Regions from separate parts of the Candidatus Pantoea soli genome, predicted to be linked through region 2. Evidence: predicted binding sites of a transcription regulator. Region 2 holds the regulator's gene; the other holds the start of a gene.

Region 1 (15,875 bases), 410 kb from region 2:
GCGATGCTGTTATCCAGCCCTTCCTGCAGCAGCAGGCGCGCGCACTCACGCGCACCAAACAGGGCCGTGGTGGCTTCGGTATGGTGATTCAGGCGCTCCGGCCCCCAGTAATCCATGATCATGCCGAGGTCAAAGTAGTTGGAGTAGATCATCTCATCAGCGCCATCCTGATGCGCGGCGGTGCGAATCCCCTGCTCCACGCATTTGCGCTGGCGGATCACCGCCTCCATCTGCGGGCTCAGCGTGACTGGCGACGTGCCGGACGGCCCGCCCAGGCACTTCTGCATCCCGGCGGACACCGCATCCAGCCCCCATGCATCCGTCTCCAGCGCGTTACCGCCCAGCGAGGCGGTGGCATCGGTGTAGAGCAGCACGCCATATTTCCGGCAGAGGGCACCCAGCTCATTCAGCGGCTGCAGCATGGTGGTTGAGGTATCGCCCTGCACCGTCAGCAGCAGACGCGGCTGGACTTTTTTGAGGGCGTCTTCAATCTGATCCGGCGTAAATACTTCACCCCAGGGCACCTCAATGGTGTGCACCTCGGCGCGGCAGCGGCGCGCGATTTCGCATAGCAGATGCCCGAAGCGGCCAAATACCGGCACCAGCACTTTATCGCCCGGACGGATCGCCGACAGCAGTATCGCTTCGATACCGGCGCGGGACGTACCATCGATCAGCAACGTCCAGCGGTTTTCTGTACGAAAGACACCGCGGTACAGCGCCATCACTTCATTCATGTAATGGGTCATCGCCGGATCGTACTGGCCGATCAGCTGGCTCGACATGGCGCGCAGCACGCGCGGGTCGGCATTGATTGGGCCCGGCCCCATCAGCAGGCGCTGTGGTGGATTGATTTGCGAAAACTGGCTGATATCCATGATCGGTTCCTTAGTTCAGAAGCTTAGAGACGCACGGTCGAGATAAACTGCTTCAGCTCAGCGCTTTGCGGGTTGGCAAACAGCGTTTTGCTGTCGCCCTGCTCCCAGACGCGCCCCTGATGCATAAAGACCACGCGGTCGCCCACGTCGCGGGCGAAGTTCATTTCATGCGTGACGAGAATCAGCGTCATGCCTTCAGCAGCAAGCTGCTCCAGCACTTTCAGCACTTCACCCACCAGTTCCGGGTCCAGCGCCGAGGTGATTTCGTCACACAGTAAGACTTTGGGCTGCATCGCCAGCGCCCGGGCAATCGCCACGCGCTGCTGCTGCCCGCCGGAAAGACTGGCCGGATAGTAATGGAGGCGTTCGCCGAGCCCGACCTTCTCCAGCATCTGCGTGGCCAGCGCGCGGCATTCGGCTTCGCTTTTCTTCAGCACGCGGCGTGGTGCCAGCATGACGTTTTCCAGCGCCGTCATGTGCGGGAACAGGTTAAAGTTCTGGAACACCATCCCTACAGAGCGGCTGATTTCCCGCGCCTGCGATTCGCGATCGGTGATGGTCATGCCGCCCAGCTTGATGCTGCCCTCCTGATACCCTTCCAGCCCGTTCATGCAGCGCAGCAGGGTGCTTTTGCCCGAGCCGCTGCGGCCAATGATGGAGATCACTTCGCCGTTATCGATATCCAGATCGACCCCTTTCAGCACGTGGTTATCGCCGTAGTACTTCTGGACCTGATTAATGGTGATGAGCGGCATTGAATTTTTTCTCCAGATACTGGCTGTAACGCGACAGCGGATAACACATCAGGAAGTAGCCCAGCGCGACCAGGCCAAATACTTTAAACGGTTGATAGGTCACGTTATTAAGAATGGTGCCGGCTTTGGTCAGTTCGACGAAGCCAATGATGGAGGCCAGCGCCGTACCTTTGATCACCTGCACAGCAAACCCCACGGTTGGCGCAATCGCAATGCGAATCGCCTGCGGCGCCACCACGCGCACCAGCGTCTGACCAAAGTTCAGACCCAGGCAGCGCGCCGCCTCCCACTGCCCTTTCGGCAAGGCGCGAATACTGCCATACCAGATATCCACCAGAAACGCGCTGGTGTAGAGCGTCAGCGCCAGCGACGCTGCCGTCCAGGGCGCCACGTCGATGCCAAACAGCCCGACACCAAAGAAAGCGAGAAACAGCTGCATCAGCAGCGGCGTGCCCTGAAACAGTTCGGTATAGCCACGCACCAGGCGCAGCAGCCACGGCCGCTTCAGCAAACGCAGAAACAGCAGCGGCAGCGTAACCAGCGTGCCGCCGAAAAAGGCCACCAGCGACAGCAACAGCGTCCAGCGTGCGGCCAGTAGCAGATTGCGCAGGATGTCCCAGTCAGTAAACGTTGTCATGCGGGCTGCGCTCCAAACCATTTGCGCCCCAGCGCCAGCAGCAGCTGACGCATGGCGATCGACAACGCCAGATAAATCAGCGTGGTCACCAGATAGACTTCAAAGCTCAAAAAGGTGCGTGACTGAATCAGGTTGGCGGCAAACGTCAGCTCTTCATAGGAGACCTGCGATACCACCGAGGAGCCGAGCATCACGATGATGCACTGGCTGACCAGCGCCGGGTAAATGCGCTGCAGCGACGGCGGCAGCACCACGCGGATAAAAGTCTGCGTGCGGCTCAGTCCCAGTACGCGGCCGGCTTCCCACTGCCCTTTCGGTGTCACCTGAATCCCGGCGCGAATAATTTCCGTGCTGTAAGCGCCAAGATTAACCAGCATCGCCAGCAGCGCGGCCTCACCTGCCGTGAGTTTCAGCCCCAGATTAGGCAGGCCAAATACGATGAAGAACAGCTGTACCACAAACGGTGTGTTGCGAATCAGCTCGACGTAGACGCCCCACAGGCGGCTGGCCCAGCTGGGTCTGCCGCTGCGCAGCGCCGCGCCCAGAATCCCGAGGCTGACGCCGCCCAGCGTCGCCAGCACCGTCAGCTGCACCGTCACCCACAGACCGGCCAGCAGCGCCGGCCAGTGCGGCCAGAGATCAGCGAAGTTAAGCTGCGTCATGGCTCAGGCACCGAGGCTGGCAGGCAGCGGCGCTTTCAGCCACTCTTCCGAGAGTGCGTTCAGCGTGCCGTCTTTAATGCCCTGCTCAATCAGCGCATTCACTTTCTCTTTCAGCGCCGGCTCATTTTTTTTCAGCCCGATATAGCATGGTGAATCCTTCAGCATAAACTGCGGCACCGGGGCTTTTTCAGCGTTCTGGCGCGCAATCGCCGCCACGACCAGGTTACCGGTGGCCACATACTGCACCTGACCGGATAAGTAGGCCGAGAGCGTGGTGTTGTTATCTTCGTAACGTTTCACCTGCGCATCTTTGGGTGCCACATCGCTCAGCACCATGTCTTCCACCGCGCCACGCGTGACACCTATCGATTTTCCGCTCAGCGCCGCCGCGTCTTTCAGCGGCTCCCCTTTCGGACCAAAGACGCCAAGGAAAAAGGGCGCGTAAGCGCGGCTGAAATCGATGACTTTTTCACGCTCCGCGTTTTTCCCCATGCTGGAGATCACCAGATCCACTTTATCCGTCTGCAGATAAGGCACGCGGTTGGCGCTGGAGACCGGCACCAGCTGCAACTTCAGTTTCATCTGCTTCGCGAGGTATTTCGCCATATCAATGTCGTAACCCTGCGGCTGCAGGTCCGTGCCGACCGAACCAAACGGCGGGAAATCCTGCGGTACAGCGATACGGATCACGCCGCGTTTCTGGATATCCTGCAGCTGATCGGCCAGTGCGCTGCCCGCCTGAGCCATCAGTAATGCTGCGCCTGCTACTGCCAGTAAAAGCTTTTTCATTATGCACCCCGGTAACGTAAGCATGAAACAAAAGATTCCTGATTACGTGATCTGCAACTAATGTGCCAGGTGCGGCTGCGGTTAAAAAAGCGGGAGAAATATGATGGTAAGCGGATTGACGCGGTTGTCAGCCGGAGAGGCCCTGCAATGCAGGGCGATCAAAAAGAGTGCAAAGCACCAAAAGGGTGCCCGCTAGCGGTGTTCCAGCTCGTCCAGCTGCTGGTAAAGATCGGCAATATGGTGGATGCGCTGACGCCCCTGCGACAGCATCTCGTGCAGCAAGGCATTGGCCACCAGGTTTATCAGGCTCATGGCCGATGCGTAGCTGTCAAATGCCGAAACGCTGTCCAGCGGGGCACACAGCTGCCAGCGCGCCAGCGACGTTACCCCCTGCGCCTGCGGCTCGCACAGCGCCAGCACCGGCACATGCTGCTGCTGCAGCTGCTGCATCAGCGGGCGAATGATGCGCGGACGTCGCCGGAATGCCATCACCACCACCACATCCTCGGGGGTGATATCCACCAGTTCTTCCCCCAGCGTTTGTCCGGGCTGCGGCAGTAAAAACACCTGCGCACGCGCCTGTATCAGCTGCTGGCGCAGGTGCAGCGCCACCGGATAGGCATTGCGCATGCCGATAATAAAGATGCGGCGGGCGGCGCTCAGCGCCTGAATGACGTCGCCAAACTGCTGCGCATCGATGCTATTAACCCACTGCGTCAGGTTCGCCATCTCCTGCTTATAGTGACGCGACAGTAAGGTGTTGCCCTGCACCGCATCCCGGTTATCGGTCAGCGGCATACCGCTCTGGCGCAGGATGCGCAGCTCATCGCGCATGTCTTTGTATTTTTCATAGCCAAGACGTTTGAACAGGCGACTGACCGTCGCTTTAGACACCCCGCTCAGCCGCGCCAGCTCTGCGCTGTTGTAGCTGATCATGTCGTCAAAATGGTCAAACACAAAGTCGGCGATGCGCTGCTCCTGCGGCGACAGCTGCGGATAGTGACTGCGGAGGCGTTCATCAAGCTGTTTCATATCCGGTCCTGTAACTTTTGTTTCAGCACAAGCTAGCATAAATCGATCCACAGTGAACGCACCGCAAAACTGGAACAGCTCTTGCTTCTGCAACCGGACGTACCCGAACAAGAGTGCATTATGATCCAGAGCAATATGGCCCCGCAGGGCATGGCGGTGACGCCGCATCACCTCGCCAGCGAAAGCGCCTTAGCGGTGCTGCGTGAAGGCGGTAACGCATTACAGGCAATGGTCGCGGCGGCGGCAACCATTGCGGTGGTTTATCCGCACATGAATGGGCTGGGCGGCGATGGTTTCTGGCTGGTGGTGCCGCCACACGGCGATCCGATCGCCATTGATGCCAGCGGAGCCGCAGGCGCGCTGGCGCACCGCGATTTCTACTCCGGCGAAAGTCACATCCCCCATCGCGGGCCAAAGGCGGCGCTGACCGTGGCGGGCACCGTCAGCGGCTGGCAGGAAGCCCTGACGCTGGCCGCCGAACTCGGTGCCGCACCGCTGCCCCTCTCCCGCCTGTTACGTGATGCGCTGCGCTACGCCGCCGACGGTATTCCGGTGACCGCCTCACAGGCCGCTGCCACCGCGGCCAAACAGCACGAATTACTGCATCAGCCCGGTTTTGCCGCCACCTTTCTGCCGGATGGCAGCGTGCCGGCGGCAGGGAGTCGTTTCACCCAGCCGGCCTTAGCGCAGACGCTGAGCCTGTTAAGCGATCAGGGGCTGGAGAGTTTTTACCGTGGCGAACTGGCGCAGCATTTGGCCCGGGAAATGCAAAAGCTTGGCATGCCGATCACGCTGGCAGATTTACAGCAGCAGCGTGCGCGCCGCTGCACACCGCTGCATCTGGCCCACAGTGAAGGCGACATCTGGAACATGACGCCTCCCACGCAGGGACTGGTCTCACTGGCGATCCTGGGTATCACCGATCACCTGAACATGGCACAGGCTGATGAGGCAGAAACCGTGCATCGCATTGTTGAAGCCACGAAAAAAGCGTTCGCGCTGCGCGATAAGCACATCACCGATCCGCGCCACATAGATACCGACCTTCAGGCGCTGCTGACGCGCGACCACCTCACCGCGCTGGCGGCACAGGTGCGGGACGATCATGCGGCTGCCTGGGGCACCGGTCGCGGCCCCGGCGATACCGTGTGGATGGGGGTAATGGACAGCAGCGGGCTGGCGGTCTCCTTTATCCAGAGTATCTACCACGAATTTGGCAGCGGTGTGGTGCTGCCCGGTACCGGCATCACCTGGCAAAACCGCGGGGCGGCTTTCAGCCTGCAACCGGATCATCTGCTGGCACTGCTGCCCGGCAAACAGCCGTTTCATACCCTGAACCCCGCCGCTGCACGGCTGAAAGATGGCCGCACGCTGGTGTACGGCTCCATGGGTGGCGATGGCCAGCCCCAGACCCAGGCGGCGATTTTTACCCGGCATGTAATACAGGGCCTGCCGCTGCAGCAGGCCGTAAGTGCGCCGCGCTGGCTGTTGGGCCGCACGTGGGGAGAATCCTCTGATTCGCTCAAGCTGGAAGCGCGTTTTGCACCGGAAACCGTGCAGCGCCTGCGCGCGCTCGGGCATGAGGTGGAGCTGCTGCCTGATTTCAGCGAAGTGGTCGGCCATGCCGGCGCCATCATCAGACATAACAACGGCATGCTGGAAGGCGCGTTCGATCCGCGCAGTAACGGCAGCGCCGCCGGTTTTTAACGGAGGAAACCATGAGTACACAACCGGACTGGGCGCAGTATATTGCGCAGATGGAGCAGATTCTGGCACTGGAACTGGACGACGTGCGTCGGGCAGAGCTGCTGATGCAGTTCTCGCGGATTGCCGCCATGGCGCAGCCGCTGATGGCGCTGCCGCTGGACGATCGCCTTGAAGTGGCAGGAGTGTTCCATCCATGAAGCTGGCCTCTCTCTCTATTACGCAGCTGCAGCAGGCGCTGGCGCAGGGCGATCTCAGCGCGCGCGACGTGGCGCGCCAGACACTGCAGGCAATTGAGCAGCACAACCCGGCGCTGAACGCCTGGACCGCCGTCACGGGGCAGCGCATGCTGCAGGAAGCGGAACAGATCGATCAAAAGCGCCGGCGCGGTGAAAAGCTGCCGCCGCTGGCCGGCGTGCCTTATGCGGTCAAGAATCTGTTTGACGTGGCGGAGCACACCACACTGGCAGGTGCGCAGCTGTTTGCACAGCGGCCTGCTGCCGCGCAGGATGCCTGGGCAGTCGCGCAGTTGCAACGCTGCGGCGCGCTGCTCTCCGGCATGCTGAACATGGATGCTTATGCGTATGGCTTCACCACGGAAAACACGCACTATGGTGCAACACGTAACCCGCGCGATTTAACCCGCATCGCCGGTGGATCGTCCGGCGGATCGGCGGCGGCGGTGGCAGCCGGGCTGGTGCATTTTTCGCTTGGCACGGACACCAACGGCTCCATTCGCGTTCCCGCCTCGCTGTGCGGGATCTTTGGTCTGAAACCCACCTTTGGCCGGTTATCACGCAGCGGCAGCCATCCCTTTGTTGCCAGCCTCGACCATATCGGGCCGCTGGCCCGTTCGGTGGAAGATTTAACGCAGGTGTACGATGCCCTGCAGGGTGCCGATCCCACCGATGCCTTTCAGGCGCAGCAGCCGGTACAGCCAGCCGGTACCACGCTGCACGCCGGGGCGGAGGGGCTGCGCTGCGCCGTGCTGGGCGGCTATTTTGCCACCTGGTGTAATGACGATGCGCGCGCGGCCGTGGCGGCAGCGGCCAAAGCACTGCAGGCTGACGCAGAGATCACCCTGCCCGAAGCGGAACTGGCCCGCTCCGCCGCGTTTATCCTGACAGCGGCTGAAGGCGGTAATCACTATCTGCCGGCGCTGCGCAGCGCTCCGCAGCAGTTCGAGCCGCATTCGCGCGAGCGGTTACTGGCTGGTGCCATGCTGCCTGCTGCGTGGTACGTGCAGGCGCAGCGTTTCCGTCGTCATTTTCAGCAGCAGGTGCTGCCGCTGTTTCGTCATATTGATGTGCTGATTGCACCGGCCACGCCATGCAGCGCCACCACGGTGGGACAGGAAACGATCTTTATCAATGGCCAGTCTTTACCGACGCGTGCCAGCATGGGCATGCTGACGCAGCCGATCTCTTTCCTCGGATTACCGGTGTGCACGGTTCCGCTGCCAACTGCCAGCGGCTTGCCGATTGGCCTGCAGCTGATAGCCGCCCCCTTTAAAGAGCATCTGGCGCTACGCGCCGCCCACGCACTGCAACAGCAGGGGCTTACCCTGCCACAAATAACAGGGATGGAAACCCCATGATGACACCTGAACAGATTGATCAACCAGCAGTGCTGGCTGAAGTACGCGCGGCGTTTTACCGCTATGAGCAGGCGCTGGTCACCAATGATGTGGCAACGCTGGACGCATTGTTCTGGCATGAGGCGCGCACGGTTCGTCTCGGCGCGGGGGAGAATTTATACGGTATTGAAGCGATACGCGCTTTCCGCGCGGCACGCCCCTCGCAGGGCCTGGCGCGCACGCTGCGTAACACCGTCATCACCACCTTCGGCGACGATTATGCGGTGTGCAGCACCGAATTCACCCGCGAAGGCGTGGCGAAAATCGGACGGCAGCAGCAGACGTGGGTCAGAATGGCTGACGGCTGGCGCATTGTAGCCGCTCAGGTCAGCCTGATGAGCTGAAACGCAAGCCGGGCTGATAACCAGCCCGGTGGCCGTGTGGCATTACCGGCTGTGCGGCAGGATTAAACCGCCGGTGCCGGGTGCGTGCTAATCCAGTGATCGGCAATCTGCTGGCGGGTACAGATCCACACATCGTCATACTGCTGAATGTGATCAAGAAAACGCTGCAGCGCGCGGAATTTACCCGGCCGTCCCAGCAGGCGGCAGTGCATGCCTACCGACATCATCTTCGGCGCGCTTTCTCCCTCTTCATACAGCACATCGAACGTATCACGCAGATAGGTAAAGAACTGCTCTGCGGTATTGAAACCCTGCGGCGTGGCAAAGCGCATGTCATTGCACTCCAGCGTATACGGGATGATCAGATGCGGCTTCACCGTCCCGTCCTGACAGGTCACCTGGGTCCAGAACGGCAGGTCGTCACCGTAGTTGTCACTGTCGTAGCTGAAGCCGCCCTGCTCCACCACCAGCCGGCGCGTGTTCGGGCTGTCGCGTCCCGTATACCAGCCGGTCGGAGCTTTACCAAACAGATCGGTCAGCACATCCACCGCCTGTTGCATATGCTGCCGCTCGGTTTTTGCATCCATGCCCTGATAGTGGATCCAGCGCCAGCCGTGGCTGACCACGTCGTAATCCGCCGCTTTGATCGCCGCGACAATATCCGGATGGCGTGCCAGCGCCATCGCCACGCCGAAAATGGTCAGCGGCAGCCCGCGCTGCTGAAACGCCTGATGAATCCGCCAGAATCCGGCGCGCGAGCCATACTCATACAGCGACTCCATTGACATATGCCGGTCGGCATAGCTGGCCGCCCCGATGATATCGGAAAGAAACTGCTCGGAGCCGGCATCACCATGCAGCACGCTGTTTTCCGCGCCTTCTTCATAATTCAGCACAAACTGCACGGCAACGCGGGCGTTGCCGGGCCACTGTGCATGCGGCGGCTGCCCGGCGTAGCCAATCAGGTCACGCGGGTAGTTTTTGTTGAAGCTGTACTCTTTCTTTTCAGATACGTCGCTCATTCTGCAAGTTCCTGTGATCAGTCCTCAACCAGCCCTTAGTTTAGGTGCTGAAATGGCCCACTGAGCGGTTTTTGTCGTGGATAATCGAGATCGCCCTGTTTGCTGGTGCCAAAGCCAAGCGCCACCAGCGACTCCACCATTTTCACCGCCGCACTCACGCCATCAATCACCGGCATGCCCAGCTCGCGGGTAAGTTCCTGCGCCAGCGCCGCCATGCCACCACAGCCCAGCACGATTGCCCCACTGCCATCTTCCCGCTTAGCCTGAATGCAGCGCTGGCGTACTCTCTCCTGGGCGATGCCGCTGCCATCCTCCAGCGCCAGCACCGGCAGATCGATAGCATGCAGCGCCGCACAGTGATGGGTAAAACCATACTGCTGCAGCAGATGGCGGGCGATGATCAGCGTGCGCGGCAACGTGGTGACGATAGAAAATCGCGTCGCCACCAGCGTGGCGGTATGCATCGCCGCTTCAGCAATACCAATAACCGGCCCGCTCGCCAGTTCGCGCGCGGCCAGCAGCCCCGGATCGCCAAAACAGGCAATCACATGGCCATTGACGCCCTGCGCTTTCCCCAGCGCGACCTGCTCCAGCACGCCTACGGCAGCAATCGCTTCATCAAAATGCCCTTCAATTGAAGGCACGCCATGGCGCGGACAGACTGCAATAATTTCCGTGCCCGGTGCCGCCACCGCACGCGCCGCAGCGCCGATGGTTTCGGTCATTGCCGCGCTGGTATTGGGGTTGATTACCTGGATCAGGCTCATGATGCCGCTCCTTTATGACCGGCAAATAACCGGGAGAAATCAGGCAGGGTTTCGCCGCTGCGCTCAAAGTGCAGGCTGGCGATGATGTGTTCAAAATGCTGTTGCAGCGCGGCCGTCAGCGCCGGCAGATCGTTCTGTCGCAGCAGATCCACCAGACGATCGTGATGATCGCAGCGGCAGCCACGCTGCCAGGGCGCGCCCCAGGCGGCAATCACCAGCGAAGAGCGCTGCGTCAGCCCGGTAACCATTTCCGTCAGCACCTGGTTGCCGGAGATGGCCTGCAGCTGAATGTGGAAAGCAGCAGAAAGGCGAATTGCTGCGGCACCGTCATGCTGCGCATGGGCCTGCTCTTCTTCTTCAATTAAGCGCGTGAGCGCCGCCAGGTGCGGCGGCTGCAGGTGGGCCAGTACCGCAGGCAGGTTGGCACACTCCAGCAGACTGCGCGTGGCGAAGATATCGCGCGCCTCCTCCACGCCTGGCGTAGCAACCTGTGCACCACGTCTGGGCGACAGCGTGACCATTTGCACTGCCGCGAGGCGCTGCAGCACTTTGCGGATACCGGTGCGGCTTACGCCGAATACCTCTGCCAGGGCTTCTTCCGGCAGTTTGCTGCCTGGCGGTAACTGGTGTTCCACAATGGCGTTCAGCAACGCCTGATATATCACTTCGTCTTTGTCGTTCAGGTCGGCCGCGGCTTTCTGGCCTGTTTCACTCTTCATTACCGGCTCCGGTCAGTCAGTGTCCCTGTGCACATCGTATACGTGAAATCGATTTTTTGTATACAGAAAATCAAAGCTGGCCTGATTCCTGCAATACCGTTGCACAACGTCATTAATTTTTTCCATGCAGTCAGAGGAGCAGGTTTCATGCCAAATCAATCTCAGGTTAACGCCGGGGCGACCGCTGCCCATGCCCGCTACAGTCCGCGTCTGTGTAACGAAGACCTCGCTCCGACGCGCAACCAGAACTGGTCGTGGTACAACATTTTTTCATTCTGGATGTCCGATGTGCACAGCATGGGCGGCTACGTCGTGGCAGCCAGCTTCTTTACGCTTGGGCTGGCGAGCTGGCAGGTGCTGCTGTGCCTGCTGGCCGGTATCTGCATTGTTCAGCTGTGCGCGAATCTGGTGGCGAAACCCAGCCAGATGGCAGGCGTGCCTTATGCCGTTATCTCACGTCAGGCGTTTGGTGTGTTCGGTGCCAATATTCCTGCCGTGATACGCGGCCTGATCGCCTTTGCATGGTATGGCATCCAGACCTATCTGGCGGCCAATGCGCTGATGCTGGTGCTGCTGAAGTTTTATCCCTCCCTGAGCAGCCTGACGCAGAGCAGCTGGCTGGGTTTATCGCTGCTGGGCTGGTGCTGTTTCGGCGTAATGTGGCTGCTGCAGGCTATGGTGTTCTGGCATGGCATGAGCGCCATTAAACGCTTTATTGATGTGGCTGGCCCGGCGGTCTACGTGGTCATGGTGGCGCTGGCCGGCTGGATTGTATACAAAACTGGCTTTGAGGGGATCTCGTTTACCCTGGCCAGCAAATCGCTCAGCGCCGGTGAGCAGACGTGGCAGATGATCACCGCCACGGCGCTGGTGGTCTCTTACTTTTCCGGCCCGCTGCTTAACTTCGGCGACTTTTCGCGCTATGCCAGCAGCATGGGAGAAATTCGTCGCGGCAATCGCTGGGGCCTGCCGTTTAACTTCCTGCTGTTCTCTGTTGTGACGGTGGTGATTGTCTCCGGCACGCAGTCGCTGTTTGGCCGCATGATCACCGATCCGATTGAAACCGTGAGTATGGTCGGTAACGATGTGGCAGTGGCTATCGGCCTGCTCACCATGATTACCGCCACGATCGGCATCAATATCGTAGCGAACTTTGTTTCGCCGGCGTTTGACTTCTCCAACTGTTCACCGCAGAAAATCAGCTTCCGCACGGGCGGTATGATCGCCGCGGTGGGCTCGGTGCTGCTGACGCCGTGGAACCTGTTCCAGTCACCGGAACTGATTCACTATACGCTGGACGTGCTGGGCTCCTTTATCGGGCCACTGTTTGGCATTCTGATTGCGGATTTTTACCTGATTAAACGCAGCCGGGTTTACGTGGACGACCTGTTTGATGACACGCCAAAGGGCCGCTACTGGTATCGCAGTGGCTTCAACCCGAAAGCCATTGCCGCGCTGGTACCGGCAACCGGTATCTGCCTGGTGATCAGCTTTATTCCGGCGCTGCACGCAGTGGCAAACTTCAGCTGGTTTATTGGCGTGGCGCTGGGTGCAGGCTGCTATCGCTGGCTGGCGCGCGCCGAACGCGAGGTGCCGGTGGCCGTTTATCGTCAGGAAGTGGCGATGCAGAAGGAGTAAGACATAACCGTCAGGCCGGGCGGGCCGGCCAGAAAAGCAAAAAGCCGATGCATTTCTGCATCGGCTTCTTTAAAAAGTTGGCGGAACGGACGGGGCTCGAACCCGCGACCCCCTGCGTGACAGGCAGGTATTCTAACCAACTGAACTACCGCTCCGCGCTTTGTTCCCCGTCGGGAACGAGGCGCATATTAATGGCAGCCTCCGGCGCCGTCAACGCTTTTTATAACAGAGTGTGTCGACTGGCGTTTTTTTCATCTTAACGCTGTTTTTCCGCGCAAAATCAGCGGCTTCAGGCGCGCCACAGACAGCTGCCCCCTTTTTTCAGCACCAAATCAAGCCGGCTTTCATGGGCGGCAATCTCCTCATCGCTGGCGCTGACCACGCGCAGGCCGGCGCTGGGGCGGGTGATACGCTGGATATGCTCGCCTGCGTTCTGGTTGCTCTGCTCCCCTTCCTGCGAAAAGGCCAGCGATGTCTGACCGCCGGTCATCGCCAGGAACACCTCCGCCAGAATTTCGGCATCCAGCAGCGCGCCGTGCAGCGTACGCTTGCTGTTATCAATCTCATAGCGGTTACACAGCGCATCCAGGCTGTTGCGCTTGCCGGGGAACATTTTCCGCGCCATCGCCAGGCTATCCGTAATGCGACAGAAGGTTTCGGTTTTACCGATATCCCGCTGCAGCATGCCGAATTCATAATCCATGAAGCCGATATCGAACGACGCGTTGTGGATCACCAGTTCCGCGCCGCGGATATAGTCCAGAAACTCATCGGCGATTTGGGCAAAGGTCGGCTTGTCAGCCAGAAACTCATCGGCAATCCCGTGCACGCCGAAGGCTTCCGGATCCACCAGCCGGTCCGGCTTGAGATACATATGGAAGTTGTTGCCGGTGAGGCGACGGTTGATCACTTCAACCGCACCGATTTCGATGATGCGATGACCTTCATAATGGACCCCGATCATATTCATGCCGGTGGTTTCGGTATCAAGGACGATCTGGCGGTTATTTGCAGTGCTCATAGGACTCGTTTTATGTCAGACTTGGCGTTTTTTCAGAAGGAAGTCTACCAGAGATGCGCAAACAGGTAGAAATATTCACCGACGGATCCTGCCTGGGCAATCCCGGCCCCGGCGGCTACGGTGCCATTTTACGTTATCGCCAGCATGAAAAATTGTTCAGCGCCGGTTATCGCCTGACAACCAATAACCGTATGGAGCTAATGGCGGCGATTGTGGCGCTGGAAGCGCTGACGCAGCCCTGCGAAGTGGTGATCAGCACCGACAGTCAGTATGTGCGTCAGGGCATTACCAGCTGGATCCACAACTGGAAAAAACGTGGCTGGAAAACCGCAGAAAAAAAGCCGGTGAAAAATGTCGATCTGTGGCAGCGACTAGACGCCGCACTCAGCACACACGATATCCGCTGGGAATGGGTGAAGGGCCATGCCGGTCATCCGGAAAACGAGCGCTGTGATGAACTGGCGCGCCACGCTGCCGGTAACCCTTCCCTGGAAGATATCGGTTATCAGGTGGAATCCTGATCGTTCATTTCACGAAACTGGCGCGTGGCGTTCACCGCCGGCCGCAGCTGCGTTTTACTTAGCGTTTTTTTCATTTTAGTGGGCGTCAGCGGGAACGTGCGTTTTCGCGCGACCACGATGTTCAGGCAGCCCAGCGCGGGCAGGTGTGCGCTGATCATCTTCCCGCCCTGACGATGCCACGGCACCACCTGGAAGCGCGTACGGTAGACCACTTCATAATTCAGCAGGCTCAGCCAGTCCAGCAGACGCACCTGACTGAACATCCGCCCGCTCCAGGGCGCCCGACGGTGCAGCCCCGGGATCCCCTTGCTGATGCCCAGCAGGCTGAACGGATTGAAGCCGCTGATGATCATCCAGCCATCGTCAATCAGGATGCGATCCACTTCACGCAAAACGCGATGCGGATCCTGGCTCCATGCCAGCGTATGTGCCAGCAGACAGGCATCAATTGATTTCGATTCAAACGGCAGTTGTGTGGCCTGCGCAATGACGTGCAGCGCCTCGCCTTCGCTGCCCACATTGACCTGATGGGATATTGCACACTGTCGGGTATTGATTTCTGCGCTAAGACTGCCAATTTTAAGCATATGAAAGCCATACAGCTTTCCCAGATAAGGCTGCAGCTGCTGTGTGAGCGCGTCGCGAAAGTAATCGCCCCAGGGCATGTCGCTCCAGGAGCGCGGCGCAGTCAGGATCTGGCGTGTTTTCGCTGGCTTCATGCTCTACCCTATTCCTTTTTCTACGACCTGAGAGGTGTTTATGAATCTTACCAGTATTCCCGCATTGCAGGATAACTACATCTGGACGCTGACTGACGAGAACGGGCGGTGCCTGATTGTCGATCCGGGCGAAGCGCAGCCGGTGCTGGAAAAAATTCAGTCGAATCACTGGCAGCCGGTGGCGATTTTACTGACGCATCACCATCAGGACCATGTCGGCGGCGTTGCTGACCTGCTGCAGCACTACCCGGATCTGGATGTGTACGGCCCCGACGAAACGGCCGGGAAAGGCGCAAAGACAGTGCTGAGGGACGGCGATGAAATCAGCGTACTGGGACTAACCTTCCGCGTTATCGCCACGCCGGGTCACACTTTAGGACATATCTCATATTTCAGCTCACCTTATCTTTTCTGTGGCGACACGATGTTTTCCGGCGGCTGCGGACGCCTTTTCGAAGGGACTGCGCAACAAATGTTCGATTCGTTTCAAAAGCTTAATCAACTGCCGGACGATACGCTTGTCTGCTGCGCGCATGAATATACTTTATCCAATATGAAGTTTGCTGCGGCTATTCTGCCTCATGACCCGAAAATTCTGGCAAGATACCAGCAAATTAAGGACTTACGCGCGGAAAACCGGACTACTTTGCCGGTAAAACTGGCCACAGAGCGTGAAATAAATTTATTTCTTCGCACGCAAGATGCTGATTTGAAACAGGCTTTAGGCACTAATATCGAATCAGCCCCGTTATGGCAGACATTCGCCGTTCTACGCGAGAAGAAAGACCATTTTTGATTTTTCGGGTTGTGTTGTGTCTGCCCCTCACGTATAGTTGCTCGTCTTTTAAGCGAACTATTGACACACACATGAAGGCTAAAGCGATATTACTCGCCTCGGTCTTGCTGGTGGGATGTCAGGCTTCACGGAATGACGCCAGTATCCCCGTACAGCATGCCCAGAGTCTGTCTTCAGCTGGTCAAGGTGAAAATGGAAAGTACGGAGATCGCTTGTTGTCGCCGCGCTGGCAGGA
Region 2 (15,875 bases):
GCCGAGATCAGATAGTATTTGTCTTCCCAGCCCAGCGCTTCGGCAATTGCCTTCGCGCGGCTTTCCGCTTCTTCCGGACTCAGCAGGTCAGTTTTATTGAAGACCAGCCAGCGTGGCTTCTGGAACAGCTTGTCGCTGTATTTTTCCAGCTCGCCCAGAATGATGCGGGCGTTTTCGACCGGATCGGACTCATCAATCGGCGCAATATCGATCAGGTGCAGCAGCACGCGGCAGCGCTCCAGATGTTTCAGGAAGCGAATGCCCAGACCCGCACCTTCCGCGGCACCTTCTATCAGGCCCGGAATGTCGGCAACCACAAAGCTCTTTTCGCTGTCCATACGGACAACGCCCAGGCTGGGTACCAGCGTGGTAAACGGATAGTCTGCCACCTTCGGTTTGGCCGCCGAGACTGCGCGGATAAAGGTCGATTTACCGGCGTTTGGCAGCCCCAGCATGCCTACGTCAGCCAGCAGCATCAGTTCCAGCTGCAGGTCACGCTTCTCGCCCGGCGTGCCCATGGTTTTCTGGCGCGGCGTACGGTTTACCGATGACTTAAAGCGGGTATTACCCAGACCGTGCCAGCCACCTTTCGCCACCATCAGCTTCTGCTCATGGCGCGTCATATCGCCCAGCGTTTCGCCGGTGCCCTGATCGATGACGCGGGTACCGACCGGCACTTTAATAATCACGTCTTTGCCACGCTTACCGGTACAGTCACGGCTCTGGCCGTTCTGCCCGCGCTCTGCGCGAAACGCTTTTTCGAAGCGGTAATCGATCAGGGTGTTAAGGTTCTCATCCGCCAGCAGGTATACGTCGCCGCCATCGCCGCCGTCACCGCCGTCAGGTCCCCCTTTCGGGATGTACTTTTCACGGCGGAAGCTGACGCAACCGTTGCCGCCATCACCCGCAACCACCAGGATCGTTGCTTCATCAACAAACTTCATTTTCTATCTCCGTCACGCTGTCGTTTGCGCCAGCCTGCAGGCAGCAAACGGGTCCGCCAGGGTCTTCTGCGCTGACCGGCGGCGGATAATACAGGATTGGCAAGGCCAGATGTACATAAATTGTACAGCAAACTGCGCCACAGGGTCAGAAGGAATGCCGTCACCTGCAGCAGAATGTAAAAAGCCCCGCAAAGCTGCGGGGCCTTTCATTCGTGTGTTCAGACGGTTACCGTCCGGGGCACGACAACCTTACTCAGCAACGATGCTGATGTATTTACGGTTGTTCGGGCCTTTAACTTCGAATTTTACTTTGCCGTCTGCGGTAGCAAACAGAGTGTGGTCACGACCACAACCTACGTTGTTACCTGCGTGGAATTTGGTGCCACGCTGACGAACGATGATGCTACCTGCCAGAACAGATTCACCACCGAAGCGCTTTACGCCCAGACGTTTTGCGTTGGAGTCGCGACCGTTACGAGTCGAACCACCAGCCTTTTTGTGTGCCATTTGTCAGATCTCCTCTTACGCGCTGATCACAGTGATTTTCACATCAGTGAACCACTGACGGTGACCAGCTTGCTTACGGTAGTGTTTACGACGACGAAACTTAACGATTTTAACTTTCTCGCCACGACCGTGAGCAACAACTTCTGCTTTGATCACACCGCCTGAAACCAGTGGCGCGCCGATTTTCACGTCTTCGCCATTTGCAATCATCAGAACCTGGTCGAACTCGATGGTTTCACCGGTTGCGATGTCCAGCTTTTCCAGGCGAACGGTCTGACCTTCGCTTACTCGGTGTTGTTTACCACCACTTTGGAAAACCGCGTACATATAAAACTCCGCTTCTGCGCATGCCTTTCTGTTCATCAGGCGGCGCGATAAATATTCACAATAGGGCGCGAATTCTACGCAAAACTCCAGCAGAAGACAAGTGCACTTTGCACTCTCTTGCAGAAAAAAAGCGCAGGACGAATGCAATCGTTTCTCAACCCGATTTTTCAAGTACAATCAGTAACAGATTACCTGAACTCACGCTGGGTAAAAGCGCTTACCATGCAAAAAACGAGTCAAAGCTGAACAGACGAATGAACTTAGAACAGATTAACGAATTAACCGCGCAGGACATGGCGGCCGTCAACCAGACCATCCTCGACCAGCTGAATTCAGATGTCTCACTGATCAACCAGTTGGGCTATTACATCATCAGCGGCGGCGGCAAACGCATCCGTCCGATGATCGCGGTGCTGTCGGCACGCGCGCTGAATTATCAGGGATCGCTGCATGTGACCAATGCGGCGCTGATCGAATTTATCCACACGGCGACGCTGCTGCATGACGACGTGGTGGATGAATCCGATATGCGCCGTGGCAAAGCCACTGCTAACGCCGCCTTCGGCAACGCCGCCAGCGTGCTGGTAGGAGATTTTATCTATACCCGCGCGTTTCAGATGATGACCAGCATGGGATCGCTGAAGATCCTGGCGCTGATGTCCGAAGCGGTGAATGTGATCGCGGAAGGAGAAGTGCTGCAGCTGATGAACTGCAACGATCCTGACATCACTGAAGAGAGCTACATGCGGGTGATCTACAGTAAAACCGCCCGTCTGTTTGAAGCGGCCTCGCAGGCGTCTGCAATCCTGGCAGAGGCCACGCCGGAGCAGGAAAAAGCGCTGCAGGATTACGGGCGTTACCTTGGCACCGCTTTCCAGTTAATTGATGATCTGCTGGATTACAGCGCCGACGGGCAGACGCTGGGTAAAAACACCGGCGACGACCTCAGCGAAGGCAAACCGACGCTGCCGCTGCTGCACGCGATGCACCACGGCACGCCCGAACAGGCGCAGATGATCCGCCAGGCCATCGAAGAGGGCAACGGACGCCATCTGCTGGAGCCGGTGCTGGCAGCGATGCAGCAGACCGGTTCGCTGGAGTGGACGCGCAAGCGCGCCGAGGAAGAGGCGGATAAAGCCATTACCGCTCTGCAGGTGCTGCCGGAAACACCGTGGCGCAGCGCGCTGGAAGCGCTGGCGCATATGTCGGTGCAGCGCGACTTCTGATACCGTATGCGGGGCCTGATGGCCCCGTTTTTCCCCGCTTCCCCTCTCCTTTCCCCCTTCTCATGGATTACATCCGTTTGCAGATTTTTGCGAAAGGCGACGCAGTTTCATGCGCTGCCAAAACAATTACTGGAAACTTATGGAAATTATTTGCTATAAAAATCCGGTTCTTTCCAGTTGTCTCTGTGCCAGAAAAACATGCGTTACAGAGATGCAGTAATAACACGGACATGGAGAAGAGAGTTATGCACGCAAGGAGAGAGGATTGGCACCCGGCAGATATTATCGCTGCCCTGCGCAAGCGGGGCACATCCATGGCAGCACTGTCGCGGCAGTGTGGCCTGAGTTCATCCACGCTGGCCAATGCGCTTACCCGCCCGTGGCCAAAGGGCGAGTGGCTGATCGCCAGCGCACTGGAGCTGCACCCTTCCGAGATCTGGCCCAGCCGCTATTTTGATCCGGTGACGCAGCGGCTGCTGGATCGTAAAAAGCGCATGCGATCCCCGCAGGATCTGAAAAAGATCAAACCCCGTCGCTGAGACGAAAAAAAACCAGCCACGGTAACGTGACTGGTTTTTCTGTCTGCTTCAGTGCCGCAGGTTATTCGCCGGTGACGCGCTCGATGTTCGCGCCCAGCGCTTTCAGCTTATCTTCGATGTGCTCATAGCCACGATCGATGTGATAGATGCGGTCTACCAGCGTAGTGCCTTCGGCAATACAGCCTGCCAGCACCAGACTGGCAGAGGCACGCAGATCGGTTGCCATCACCTGCGCGCCGGAGAGCGTATCCACGCCGTGACAGATCGCCGTGTTGCTTTCGATTTCCGCATGCCCGCCCATACGAATCAGTTCCGGGATGTGCATAAAGCGGTTTTCGAAAATGGTCTCGGTGATCACGCCCGTGCCTTCTGCAACCAGATTCAGCAGCGTGAACTGTGCCTGCATATCGGTCGGGAAGCCCGGATGCGGTGCGGTGCGGACATTGACCGCTTTCGGCCGTTTACCGTGCATATCCAGGCTGACCCAGTCTTCGCCGACTTCAATTTCTGCTCCGGCGTCGCGCAGCTTCGCCAGCACAGCGTCCAGCGTATCCGGCTGGGCATTGCGGCACACCACTTTGCCACGCGAAATCGCGCCGGCCACCAGGAAGGTCCCGGTTTCGATACGATCCGGCAGGACGCGGTAAACGCCGCCCCCCAAACGCTCAACGCCTTCAATGGTGATTTTGTCCGTACCGGCACCGCTGATCTTCGCGCCCAGCGTGTTGAGGAAATTCGCGGTATCGACAATTTCCGGCTCACGCGCGGCGTTCTCAATGATGGTGGTGCCGGTCGCCAGCGTCGCCGCGCTCATAATGGTCACAGTGGCACCAACGCTCACCTTGTCCATGACAATGTGCGCGCCTTTCAGGCGGCCGTTGACAGAGGCTTTGACGTAACCTTCTTCCAGTTTGATCTCTGCACCCAGCTGCTCAAGGCCGGTGATATGCAGGTCAACGGGACGTGCACCGATAGCACAACCGCCTGGCAGGGAAACCTGACCCTGGCCAAAACGCGCCACCAGCGGACCCAGCGCCCAGATAGACGCGCGCATGGTTTTCACCAGTTCGTAAGGTGCACTGAAGACATTAACTTCGCGGGCATCAACGTGAACCGAACCATTGCGCTCGATGCGCGCGCCCAGCAGGCTCAGCAGCTTCATGGTGGTATCGATATCACGCAGCTTCGGCACGTTCTGAATCTCGACCGGCTCTTCAGCCAGCAGGGCAGCAAACAGAATCGGCAGCGCAGCATTTTTCGCCCCGGAAATGGTCACTTCACCACTTAAACGGGTGGGGCCTTGCACACGAAATTTGTCCATTAACACGGCTCTCAATTATCTATCAATAAAACCGCCAGAGCGGCACTTAAAAACCGTTGAGTTTACGGTCGCGTGCCCACTCAGCCGGGGTATAAGTCTTGATGGACACCGCATGAATACGGTTATCCGCAATGTATTCCATCAGCGGCGCGTAGACAGCCTGCTGCTTCTTCACACGGCTCAGCTCGCCAAACATCTCACCTACGGCAATCACCTGAAAGTGGCTACCGTCGTTGCTGAGTACGTGTACTTCTTCCAGGGGCAGCGCCTGCATCAGCACGGCCTGAACTTCACTATTTTCCATCGCTCATTGCTTCACTTGATAATAATAAGGCGGATATCTTAGAGGAAAGCGCCTGACTCTTAAATACGCAAAAGCCCCTGGAAAAATCAGGGGCTTCGCAGTACCTGCAGGGAATCAGGCGCTTTTTTCTGCAGAAACAATAATCTGCTGCAGGTTGTAGAGCGTAATCAGCGACTGGAGTTTATCAGTGATGCCCGTGAACAGCGGCGTAGTGCCCTGCGCACGCGCAATTTCACGCAGGTGCACCAGCAGCGCCAGCCCGGCTGAGTCCACCCGGTCCAGCGCGGCAACATCAATGGTGGTTATCCCGGCCATTGCCGTGTCGCGCGCTTCCCACAGCGACAGCAGCGTGTCGCGATCCAGTTTGCCGCTTAACGCCAGCGTGCTGGCAGTGCGCTGCCAGCGTAACGGTTCGCTCATTATTGCTGCTTATCCAGTGTAATAGGCTGGGCCGCATAGGTTTTCAGCTGAGCCGTCAGGCCATCAATGCCTTTGGTGCGCAGCAGGTCACTCCACTCATTCTGTTTAGTGGTGATCATGCTGATGCCTTCTGCCACCATATCGTAGGCCTGCCAGTTGCCGCTCTGGCTGTTTTTACGCCACTGGAAATCCAGGCGCACCGGCGGACGGCCGTTCGGGTCGATGATGGTGACGCGAATCGCCACAATATTGGCATCGCCCAGCGGCTTTTCCGGCTGAATCTGATAGGTCTGACCGTGATACAGCGCCAGTGCCTGACCGTAAGCCTGCGCCAGATAGTCACCAAACGCCGCAAAGTAAGCATCGCGCTGGGCCGGCGTGGCTTCACGATAGTAACGCCCCAGCACCAGCGCGCCCGCATATTTGATTTGTACGTACGGCAGCAGCTCCTCACGCACAATCTGACGCAGGTAGTCTGGATTCTGCTTGATCTTCGGCTGTTCGTTTTTCAGACGCGTGAAGGTTTTCTCCGCCGCTTCGTTCATCAACTTGTAAGGATTGCTTTGGTCTGCGCCGGCCGCGTTTGCCGCCAGGGGCGCAATGGCCAGCAGCGCAATCATCAGAAAACGTTTAAACATCGTGTTTTACCTCTCTGGGTTATTCCGTAGTAGCTGAAGCTGCAGGGGCAGGCGCGCGCTCCGCGCCGGCTGATTTATCCTCATCCTTCTTATCACCGCTCTTGTAAAGGAACTGGCCGATCAGATCTTCCAGCACCAGCGCGGATTTGGTGTCGCGCAGCGTGCCGCCATCTTTCAGCATGGCAGAACCGAGATCGGGATCGTCAAACCCCAGATTCAGCGCCAGAAACTGCTCGCCCAGCAGGCCCTGCGTGCGGATGGCCAGTGAACTGGTATCCGGAATTTTGTCGGCGTACTGATCGCTGATGGCCATGGTGACGCGCGGCGAGAGGGTTTTCTCATCCAGGGCGATATCCGTTACGCGTCCAATCACCACGCCACCAATCTTGACCGGCGAACTGACTTTCAGGCCGCCGATATTATCGAAAGTGGCATACAGCTTCCACGTCGGTTCCGTGCCCAGTGATTTCAGGTCGGCGACGCGCAGGCTGAGGAACAGCAGCGCCACCAGCGCGGCCAGCATAAACACGCCAACCCAGATTTCGTTTTTCTTGCTTTGCATTGCATCAATTCCCAAACATCAGTGCTGTCAGCACAAAATCCAAACCGAGTACTGCCAGCGAAGCATGTACTACGGTACGCGTCGTTGCCCGGCTGATCCCTTCTGAGGTCGGGATAGCGTCATAGCCATTGAACAGCGCAATCCACGTCACCGTGACGGCAAAGACCGCGCTTTTAATTAAGCAGTTGAGTACATCGGTACGGAAATCCACCGCGCTCTGCATGGCGGACCAGAAGAAACCGGGATCGATGCCCTTCCAGCCGACCCCGACCAGCGCACCGCCGGCAATGCCGACCGCGGTAAAGATCAGCGCCAGCAGCGGCATGCTGATGAAGCCGGCCCAGAAGCGTGGTGAAACTACGCGGCGCAACGGATCGACCGCCATCATCTCCATGCTGGAGAGCTGTTCCGTGGCTTTCATCAGGCCAATCTCTGCCGTCAGCGCAGAACCGGCGCGGCCGGCAAACAGCAGCGCGGTCACCACCGGCCCCAGCTCACGCAGCAGCGACAGCGCCACCAGCATGCCCAGGCTGGTTTCAGCACTGTACGTGGTGAGAACCAGATAGCCCTGCAGGCCCAGCACCATGCCAATAAACAGACCCGAGACGACGATAATCAGCAGCGAAAGCACGCCCACGCTGTACAGCTGCTTCACCAGCAGCGGCGCGTGCCGGCGGAAGGCCGGTTTGCCCACCAGCGCATGAAACAGCATCAGCCCTGCGCGGCCAAAAGCGGCACAGGTGTTTATTCCCTGACGTCCCAGTGACGCCAGCGCCTGTAACAACATCAGTTTAGGTTCTCCCTGCGCGGGTCAAATCGCTGAGGTAATCCCCGGCGGCGAAACGGAACGGAACCGGACCATCCGCATGACCCTCAATAAACTGGCGCACGCGCGGATCGGGATTTTCCCGCAGCTGCGGCGCGCTGCCCTGAGCAATAATTTTTTGTCCGGCAACGATATAGGCATGATCGGCAATGCTCAAGACCTCCGGCACATCGTGTGAAACCACGATACAGGTTACGCCCAGCGAATGGTTTAGCTCGTCAATCAGCTTCACCAGCACGCCCATGGTGATGGGGTCCTGCCCCACAAAGGGCTCGTCGAACATGATCAGCTCCGGCTCAAGCGCAATGGCGCGCGCCAGCGCCGCCCGGCGTGCCATCCCGCCAGACAGTTCTGCAGGCATCAGCTTTGCTGCCCCGCGCAGCCCTACCGCTTCCAGCTTCATCATCACCGTGCTGTGCAGCAGTTCCGGCGGCAGGCGGGTGTGTTCCCGCAGCGGCCAGGCCACATTCTCATACACGTTCAGATCGGTGAACAGCGCGCCGGACTGAAACAGCATGCTCATTTTTTTACGGACGTCATAGAGTTTGCGGCGCGACAGCGTCGGGATGTTCTGGTCACGAAACCAGATCTCGCCTTTGTCCGGCTGCAGCTGGCCGCCAATCAGGCGCAACAGCGTGGTTTTGCCGATGCCGGACGGCCCCATAATCGCCGTGACTTTGCCTGCCGGCACCGTCAGCGAAATATCGTCGAAAATGGTGCGATCGCCGCGTGTGAAACTGACGCCACGAACCTCAACCAGATTCGTTTGCTGCTGCATCATCATTACCTCTTTCTGCGGAAAGCGCGTTAGTAAAGCCGTGGATGGTAGCCTGGTAGACCGCAATGCACGATAGTTTTACAGAAACTTACCGCTCCGGTGTGGCGAAAACGGCCTTAAAATTTACTTTTGCCTCTCAGACAGTCAAAATCAGCGCCTGTTTCCGCGCGCACGCTGTTTTTACCTGTCGGACAAGGTTCGCCGACACCGTTATCCATCAAGGATTTTTCATGTTCGTAGCCACTGCTCTGCTATTTATCGGATTGATTTTACTGGTCTATGGTGCCGACCGTCTGGTATTCAGCGCAGCGATCCTGTGTCGATCTTTCGGTATTCCGCCGCTGATCATCGGCATGACGGTGGTGAGCATTGGCACATCGTTACCGGAACTGATTGTTTCTTTCTCGGCAGCCCAGCATGGCCAGATGGATTTAGCCGTCGGTACGGCGCTGGGATCGAACATTACCAATATTCTGTTAATTCTGGGCGGCGCAGCGTTGCTGCACCCCTTAACCGTACACTCCAATTTGATTCGGCGCGAACTCCCGCTGATGCTGCTGGTCTCACTGCTCAGCGGAATCATGCTGGCGGATAACCATCTGAGCCGGCTGGATGGGGTCGCGCTGCTGCTGCTGGCCGTCGGTTATTTGCTGGTGGCGATCCGCATTGCCCGCCGCGCGGAGCGCGAAAACAACGATACGCTGACGCGCGAACAGCTGGCCGAACTGCCACGCGACGAAACCGGCAATACCGTGGCGTTTCTCTGGCTGGCGGTCGCACTGATTATTCTGCCCATGTCGACGCGCATGGTGATCGACAACGCGACCGTGTTCGCCGACTACTTTGGCGTCAGTGAACTGGTGATGGGCCTGACGCTGATTGCCGTTGGCACCAGCCTGCCGGAGCTGGCCACCGTGCTGGCGGGCGCACTGAAAGGCGAAGATGATATCGCTATCGGGAATCTGATTGGGGCCAATATCTTTAACCTGGCCATTGTGCTGGGCCTGCCGGCGCTGTTTCATCCGGGCGATGTGGACACCCAGGCTTTTGCCCGTGATTACTGGGTGATGCTGGGCGTCAGCGTACTGTTCGCCCTGCTCTGCCTGCTGCGCAAGCGCCGTATCGGCCGCGTTGCCGGTACGCTTCTGTTAGGTGGTTTTATGGCGTGGGTGCTGTGGCTCTGGCTCAGCCCGGCGCTTCTCGCAAGCTATTAAGGACGGACTGACCATGTCACATCAGCAACCGGATTTTGATTTTCAGCAGGCAGGTAAAGCGGTACTGCGCATTGAACGCGAAGGGCTGGAGCAGCTCGATCAGTATATTAACGCCGACTTCACCCGCGCCTGCGAGATGATTTTTGCCTGTCGTGGCAAAGTGGTCGTGATGGGCATGGGCAAATCCGGGCACATTGGTAAAAAGATTGCGGCGACGTTTGCCAGCACCGGTACCCCGGCATTTTTTGTCCATCCGGGAGAAGCCAGCCATGGCGATCTCGGCATGGTGAGCGCCAGCGATGTGGTGCTGGCTATCTCCAACAGCGGTGAATCCAGCGAAATTCTTGCGCTGATTCCGGTGCTGAAGCGTCAGAAAGTCCGGCTGATCTGCCTGACCAGCCGCCCGGAGAGTGCGATGGGCCGCGCAGCGGACGTGCATTTATGCGTGAAAGTGCCGCAGGAGGCCTGCCCGCTTGGCCTCGCGCCCACCTCCAGTACCACCGCCACCCTCGTGATGGGTGACGCCCTGGCTGTGGCGCTGCTGGAAGCGCGGGGCTTCACGCCGGAAGATTTTGCCCTGTCGCATCCGGGCGGCGCGCTGGGGCGGAAACTGCTGCTGCACGTCAGCGACATCATGCACAGCGGCGATGAAATTCCGCATGTGACGCGCGACGCTTCGCTGCGCGATGCCCTGCTGGAGATTACGCGTAAAAACCTCGGTCTGACGGTGATCGTCGACGACCTGATGAAAATCGAAGGGATCTTCACCGACGGCGATTTACGCCGCGTATTTGATATGGGCATCAATTTTCAGTCAGCCAGTATTCAGGATGTGATGACGCGTGGCGGTATCCGCGTGCGCCCGAATATGCTGGCTGTGGATGCACTGAATCTGATGCAAAACAAAAACATTACCGCCCTGCTGGTGGCCGATGACGATCGGCTGCTCGGTGTGGTACATATGCATGACATGCTGCGCGCTGGCGTGGTCTGACGGGAAAAAGAATGCTTACTGAAACCGCGATGGTTGAAACCTGCTACGGCCCGGTCAGTGCCGATGTGATGGCGCGCGCCGCGCAGATTCGTCTGTTAATCTGCGATGTTGATGGCGTGATGTCGGACGGTCTGATTTACATGGGTAACAGCGGCGAAGAGCTGAAGGCCTTTAACGTCCGCGACGGTTACGGCGTGCGTTGTCTGCTGACCTCTGGCATCGAAGTGGCTATCATTACCGGCCGGCGCGCCACCCTGCTGGAAGATCGCTGTAAAACGCTCGGCATTACGCATCTTTACCAGGGACAGTCGGATAAGCTTTTGGCCTGGCGTGAACTCCTGGATAAACTGTCACTGTCTGCCGACCAGGTGGCCTATATTGGTGATGACCTGATCGACTGGCCGGTGATGGCGCAGTCCGGCCTGAGCGTCGCGGTAGCGGACGCCCATCCGGTGCTCTTGCCGCGCGCTCACTACGTGACGCGCATTGCCGGTGGCCGCGGCGCCGTGCGCGAGCTGTGCGACCTGATTTTAATGGCGCAGAACAAATTTGAGGATGCCAAAGGGCAATCGGTATGAGTAAAAGCAGGCGTTGGATAACGCTGATTCTGGGTCTGATCGCGCTGGTGCTGATCGGCTGGAATCTGACCAATCAGGACGACAGTAAAACGCCCGTGGCGTCCAGCGATCAGGAACCTACGTACACCAGCGCCAAATCGAGCTCGGTGGCCTATAACCCTGCCGGGGCGCTGGCCTATAAGCTGATCTCCGATAAAGTGACCTATTTCGCGGCTGACGAAGTGAGCTGGTTCGATAATCCGGTCATGACGACGTTTGATGAAAATAAAGTGCCGACCTGGTCGGTACGCGCCGATAAAGCAAAGCTGACGAAAGATCGTATGCTCTACCTTTACGGCCACGTTGAAGTGCATACGCTGACGCAGGATTCTCAGCTTGAGCGCATCATCACGGATAATGCTCAGGTTAATCTGGTTACCCAGGACGTGACATCAGACGATCAGGTCACGCTCTTTGGCCGCAGTTTTAATTCCACCGGCATGAAGATGCGCGGCAACTTACGGACAAAAAATGCCGAGCTGCTTGAAAAGGTCAAAACATCTTATGAAATCCAAAATGAACAAAAACAGCCTTAAGTTGCTGCTGGTCAGCGCCCTGCTGGCGACCAGCCTGCCCGCGCTGGCGGTGACCGGTGATTCTGACAAGCCGGTAAATATTGACTCCGTCAATCAGGCGCTGGATTTGCAGGGCAACGTTGCCACCTTTACCGGCAACGTCATCGTCACCCAGGGCACCATCAAAATTACGGCGGATAAAGTCGTGGTGACTCGCCCGGGCGGCGACAGCAATAAAACCATTGTGGATGCCTATGGCAATCCCGCCACCTTCTATCAGATGCAGGATAACGGCAAGCCGGTGAAAGGCCACGCTGCGAAGCTGCACTATGAACTGGCTAACGATTTTGTCGAGCTGACCGGTAACGCGTTTATTGAGCAGCAGGACAGCAATATCAAAGGCGACCGCATCACGTATCTGGTGAAAGAGCAGAAAATGCAGGCCTACAGCCAGGGTGAGAGCAAGCGCGTGACCACCGTACTGGTGCCATCGCAGCTGCAGGACAAGAACGGTTCGTCTGCGAGCCCCAAAAAGAGTAACTGAGAGCCATGGCCACATTAATCGCTGAAAACCTGGCGAAAGCCTATAAAGGCCGCCGCGTGGTGGAAGATGTCAGCCTGCAGGTGAAGTCCGGCGAAATTGTCGGCCTGCTGGGTCCGAACGGCGCCGGTAAAACCACGACCTTTTACATGGTGGTGGGCATCGTGCCGCGTGATGCCGGCCGGATTGTTATCGATGAAGAAGATATCAGCATCCTGCCGCTGCATGCCCGCGCGCGTCGCGGCATTGGCTATCTGCCGCAGGAAGCCTCTATTTTCCGCCGCCTGAGCGTGTTCGATAATCTGATGGCCGTGCTGCAGGTGCGCGACGATCTGACCGAAGAACAGCGTCAGGATCGCGCCAATGAGCTGATGGAAGAGTTTCACATTGAGCACCTGCGCAACAGCATGGGCCAGGCGCTCTCCGGCGGTGAACGCCGCCGCGTTGAAATTGCCCGTGCGCTGGCGGCGAACCCGAAATTCATCCTGCTGGATGAGCCGTTTGCCGGCGTTGATCCCATCTCCGTTATTGATATTAAGAAGATCATTGAGCATCTGCGTGACAGCGGCCTTGGGGTACTGATTACCGACCACAACGTGCGTGAAACGCTGGCGGTGTGTGAACGCGCCTATATCGTGAGCCAGGGCCGCCTGATTGCGCACGGTACGCCAGATGAAATTCTTGCAGATGAGCAGGTTAAGCGGGTTTATTTGGGCGAAGAGTTCAGACTCTGATAAGGTGTGGTTACACCCGACATTTGCTTAGGACATTCCAGCCGGATTATGAAGCAAGGTTTGCAACTCAGGCTCAGCCAACAGCTGGCGATGACTCCCCAGTTGCAGCAGGCAATCCGCTTGCTGCAACTCTCTACGCTTGAACTCCAGCAGGAATTACAGCTGGCGCTGGAAAGCAATCCGCTGCTTGAACAAACCGATCTGCATGAAGAAGTTGATGCCCGTGAATTCCAGGAGAGCGAAGCGTTAGATACGCGCGAGGCACTTGAACAAAAAGAGATGCCCGACGAACTGCCGCTGGATGCCACCTGGGATGAAATTTACACCGCCGGCACCCCTTCCGGCACCGGCACCGATTACCAGGATGATGAGCTGCCGGTCTATCAGGGCGAAACCACTCAGAGCCTGCAGGATTACCTGATGTGGCAGGTAGAACTCACGCCCTTTACCGACACCGACCGCGCCATTGCCACCTCCATTGTTGATGCCATAGACACAACCGGCTACCTGACCGTCAGTGTGCAGGACATTTGTGACAGTATTGGTGATGAAACCTTAACGCTGGAAGAAGTGGAAGCGGTGCTGAAGCGCGTGCAGCGTTTCGACCCGGTCGGCGTAGGCGCGCGCGACCTGCGTGACTGCCTGCTGGTGCAGCTGTCACAATATGCCGCGGATACCCCAATGCTGGCAGAAGCGCGCCTGATTGTCAGTGAGCACCTGGATTTGCTGGCGAACCACGATTTCCGTAGCCTGATGCGCGTGACGCGTCTGAAAGAAGATGTGCTGAAAGAGGCGATGCTGCTGATTCAGTCGCTGGATCCGCGTCCCGGGCAATCCGTTAACACCGGTGAGCCGGAGTATGTGATCCCCGATGTCCTGGTGCGCAAAGTGGGTGCCAGCTGGACAGTAGAGCTGAATGCAGACAGCCTGCCGCGTCTGAAAATCAATCAGCACTATGCGGCGATGGGCGGCTCGGCGCGCAATGACAGCGACAGCCAGTTTATCCGCAGCAATTTACAGGAAGCCAGATGGCTGATTAAGAGCCTGGAGAGCCGTAACGACACGCTGCTGAAAGTGACACGCTGTATTGTCGAACAGCAGCAGGCGTTTTTTGAACAGGGCGAGGAGTACATGCGGCCGATGGTGCTGGCCGATATCGCCCAGGCCGTCGATATGCATGAATCCACCATTTCCCGTGTTACTACGCAAAAATATCTGCACAGCCCGCGCGGTATTTTTGAACTGAAATATTTTTTCTCCAGTCACGTCAGCACCGAAGGCGGTGGCGAAGCCTCGTCTACGGCGATCCGTGCGCTGGTGAAAAAATTGATCTCTGCGGAAAATCCCGCAAAACCCTTGAGCGACAGCAAACTCACCTCCATGTTATCTGAACAGGGCATCATGGTGGCGCGACGTACGGTTGCTAAGTACCGCGAGTCTTTATCTATACCGCCATCAAACCAGCGTAAGCAATTGGTTTGACCGAACGAAGAAGGAAGACCTATGCAGCTAAACCTTACCGGACTTAATGTTGAAATTACCGAACCGCTGCGCGAATTTGTAAATAGCAAATTTGCCAAACTGGAACACTATTTTGATCGTATCAATCAGGTTTATATTGTTCTGAAAGTGGAGAAGGTGACGCAGATTGCCGAGGCAACATTGCACGTCAACGGCGGGGAGCTGCACGCCACAGGGGAAGCGGAAGACATGTACGCGGCCATCGACGGGCTGATCGACAAACTGGCCCGTCAGCTGACCAAACACAAAGACAAACTGAAAAAACACTAACCTTCACGCTTGCAGAGGGCTGACCCATTCGGTCCTCAGAGAGAAAATGGGGCGGGTTACCGCCCCGTTTTGTCATCTGCGCAAGCGCCAGCAGGCACGTTGCCCTGCCCGTCCGACGGTGCAGCGGCGCACGCCTGGGGCTATGTGAACACGCAAGTGAAACGATGATGAACAACGATCTGACACTGGAATTGAGCGCGGTCCTTTCGCTGGACTGTACCCGCAGCGGCGTACACTGCCAGAGTAAAAAACGTGCGCTGGAGATCATCAGCGAACTGGCCGCGAAGCAGCTCAATCTGCCGCACCAGACGCTTTTTGAAGCCATCCTGACCCGCGAACGCATGGGCAGTACCGGCATTGGCAACGGCATTGCCATTCCCCATGGCAAGCTGGAAGAGGACACGCTGCGCGCCGTTGGCGTGTTTATCAGCCTTGATCAGCCAATCGCCTTTGACGCCGTGGATAACCAGCCGGTGGATCTGCTGTTTGCGCTGCTGGTGCCGGCTGACCAGTGTAAAACCCATTTGCATACGTTGTCGCTGGTCGCCAAACGTCTGGCAGATAAAACTGTCTGCCGCCGTCTGCGCGCGGCCCAGAGCAACGAAGAGCTCTACGCCATCATTACAGAAGCTCAGGAAGAACACTCGTAAGCGACAGACACTTTTTACCGGCGGCTGTGCCGGTGTGAAACGGGAGAAAGGTAATGGTGCTGATGATCGTTAGCGGTCGGTCAGGCTCAGGAAAGTCAGTGGCGCTGCGCGCCCTTGAAGACATGGGATTTTACTGTGTCGATAACCTGCCAGTGGTGCTGCTGCCAGAGCTGGCCAACACCTTAGCCGAACGTGATATCTCGGCAGCAGTCAGTATTGATGTGCGTAACATGCCGGAATCACCTGAGATTTTCGAGCACGCGCTGAGTACGCTGCCGGCCTCGTTCTCACCGCAGCTGCTGTTCCTGGATGCCGATCGCAACACCCTGATTCGGCGCTACAGCGATACGCGCCGCCTGCATCCGCTCTCCAGCAAAAATCTCTCCCTGGAGAGCGCCATTGATGAGGAGCACGATCTGCTGGAGCC

What was found. Region 2 encodes sigma-54, which starts transcription at its own class of promoters, with help from an activator protein. Its sites were predicted from a motif close to GTTGGCACANNTTTCGCTNT; they were not measured.
Region 1: D8B20_RS03895 (gamma-glutamyltransferase family protein) is a predicted target of sigma-54. The motif match lies at 4,822-4,841, and genes of this name have one in related genera.

What each region holds. Positions count from the first base shown of each region.
Region 1 is NZ_CP032702.1:852,469-868,343, reverse strand. It holds gene D8B20_RS03925 (pyridoxal-phosphate-dependent aminotransferase family protein) at 1-878, opposite strand, end outside; gene D8B20_RS03920 (amino acid ABC transporter ATP-binding protein) at 902-1,633, opposite strand; gene D8B20_RS03915 (amino acid ABC transporter permease) at 1,614-2,270, opposite strand; gene D8B20_RS03910 (amino acid ABC transporter permease) at 2,267-2,932, opposite strand; gene D8B20_RS03905 (transporter substrate-binding domain-containing protein) at 2,936-3,721, opposite strand; gene hpxU (MurR/RpiR family transcriptional regulator HpxU) at 3,914-4,753, opposite strand; gene D8B20_RS03895 (gamma-glutamyltransferase family protein) at 4,874-6,460, shown strand; gene hpxX (oxalurate catabolism protein HpxX) at 6,472-6,657, shown strand; gene D8B20_RS03885 (AtzE family amidohydrolase) at 6,654-8,054, shown strand; gene hpxZ (oxalurate catabolism protein HpxZ) at 8,054-8,437, shown strand; gene puuE (allantoinase PuuE) at 8,500-9,459, opposite strand; gene hpxA (allantoin racemase) at 9,495-10,226, opposite strand; gene D8B20_RS03865 (GntR family transcriptional regulator) at 10,223-10,945, opposite strand; gene D8B20_RS03860 (NCS1 family nucleobase:cation symporter-1) at 11,093-12,583, shown strand; tRNA gene D8B20_RS03855 (tRNA-Asp) at 12,662-12,738, opposite strand; gene dnaQ (DNA polymerase III subunit epsilon) at 12,873-13,604, opposite strand; gene rnhA (ribonuclease HI) at 13,658-14,125, shown strand; gene D8B20_RS03840 (class I SAM-dependent methyltransferase) at 14,110-14,844, opposite strand; gene gloB (hydroxyacylglutathione hydrolase) at 14,885-15,640, shown strand; gene mltD (murein transglycosylase D) at 15,712-15,875, shown strand, end outside.
Region 2 is NZ_CP032702.1:439,409-455,283, reverse strand. It holds gene cgtA (Obg family GTPase CgtA) at 1-944, opposite strand, end outside; gene rpmA (50S ribosomal protein L27) at 1,194-1,451, opposite strand; gene rplU (50S ribosomal protein L21) at 1,467-1,778, opposite strand; gene ispB (octaprenyl diphosphate synthase) at 2,033-3,004, shown strand; gene D8B20_RS02030 (helix-turn-helix domain-containing protein) at 3,250-3,543, shown strand; gene murA (UDP-N-acetylglucosamine 1-carboxyvinyltransferase) at 3,605-4,864, opposite strand; gene ibaG (BolA family iron metabolism protein IbaG) at 4,911-5,168, opposite strand; gene mlaB (lipid asymmetry maintenance protein MlaB) at 5,283-5,588, opposite strand; gene mlaC (phospholipid-binding protein MlaC) at 5,588-6,226, opposite strand; gene mlaD (outer membrane lipid asymmetry maintenance protein MlaD) at 6,246-6,788, opposite strand; gene mlaE (lipid asymmetry maintenance ABC transporter permease subunit MlaE) at 6,793-7,575, opposite strand; gene mlaF (phospholipid ABC transporter ATP-binding protein MlaF) at 7,580-8,395, opposite strand; gene D8B20_RS01990 (calcium/sodium antiporter) at 8,623-9,606, shown strand; gene kdsD (arabinose-5-phosphate isomerase KdsD) at 9,620-10,600, shown strand; gene kdsC (3-deoxy-manno-octulosonate-8-phosphatase KdsC) at 10,612-11,178, shown strand; gene lptC (LPS export ABC transporter periplasmic protein LptC) at 11,175-11,753, shown strand; gene lptA (lipopolysaccharide ABC transporter substrate-binding protein LptA) at 11,722-12,276, shown strand; gene lptB (LPS export ABC transporter ATP-binding protein) at 12,282-13,007, shown strand; gene rpoN (RNA polymerase factor sigma-54) at 13,056-14,489, shown strand; gene hpf (ribosome hibernation promoting factor) at 14,511-14,798, shown strand; gene ptsN (PTS IIA-like nitrogen regulatory protein PtsN) at 14,966-15,448, shown strand; gene rapZ (RNase adapter RapZ) at 15,502-15,875, shown strand, end outside.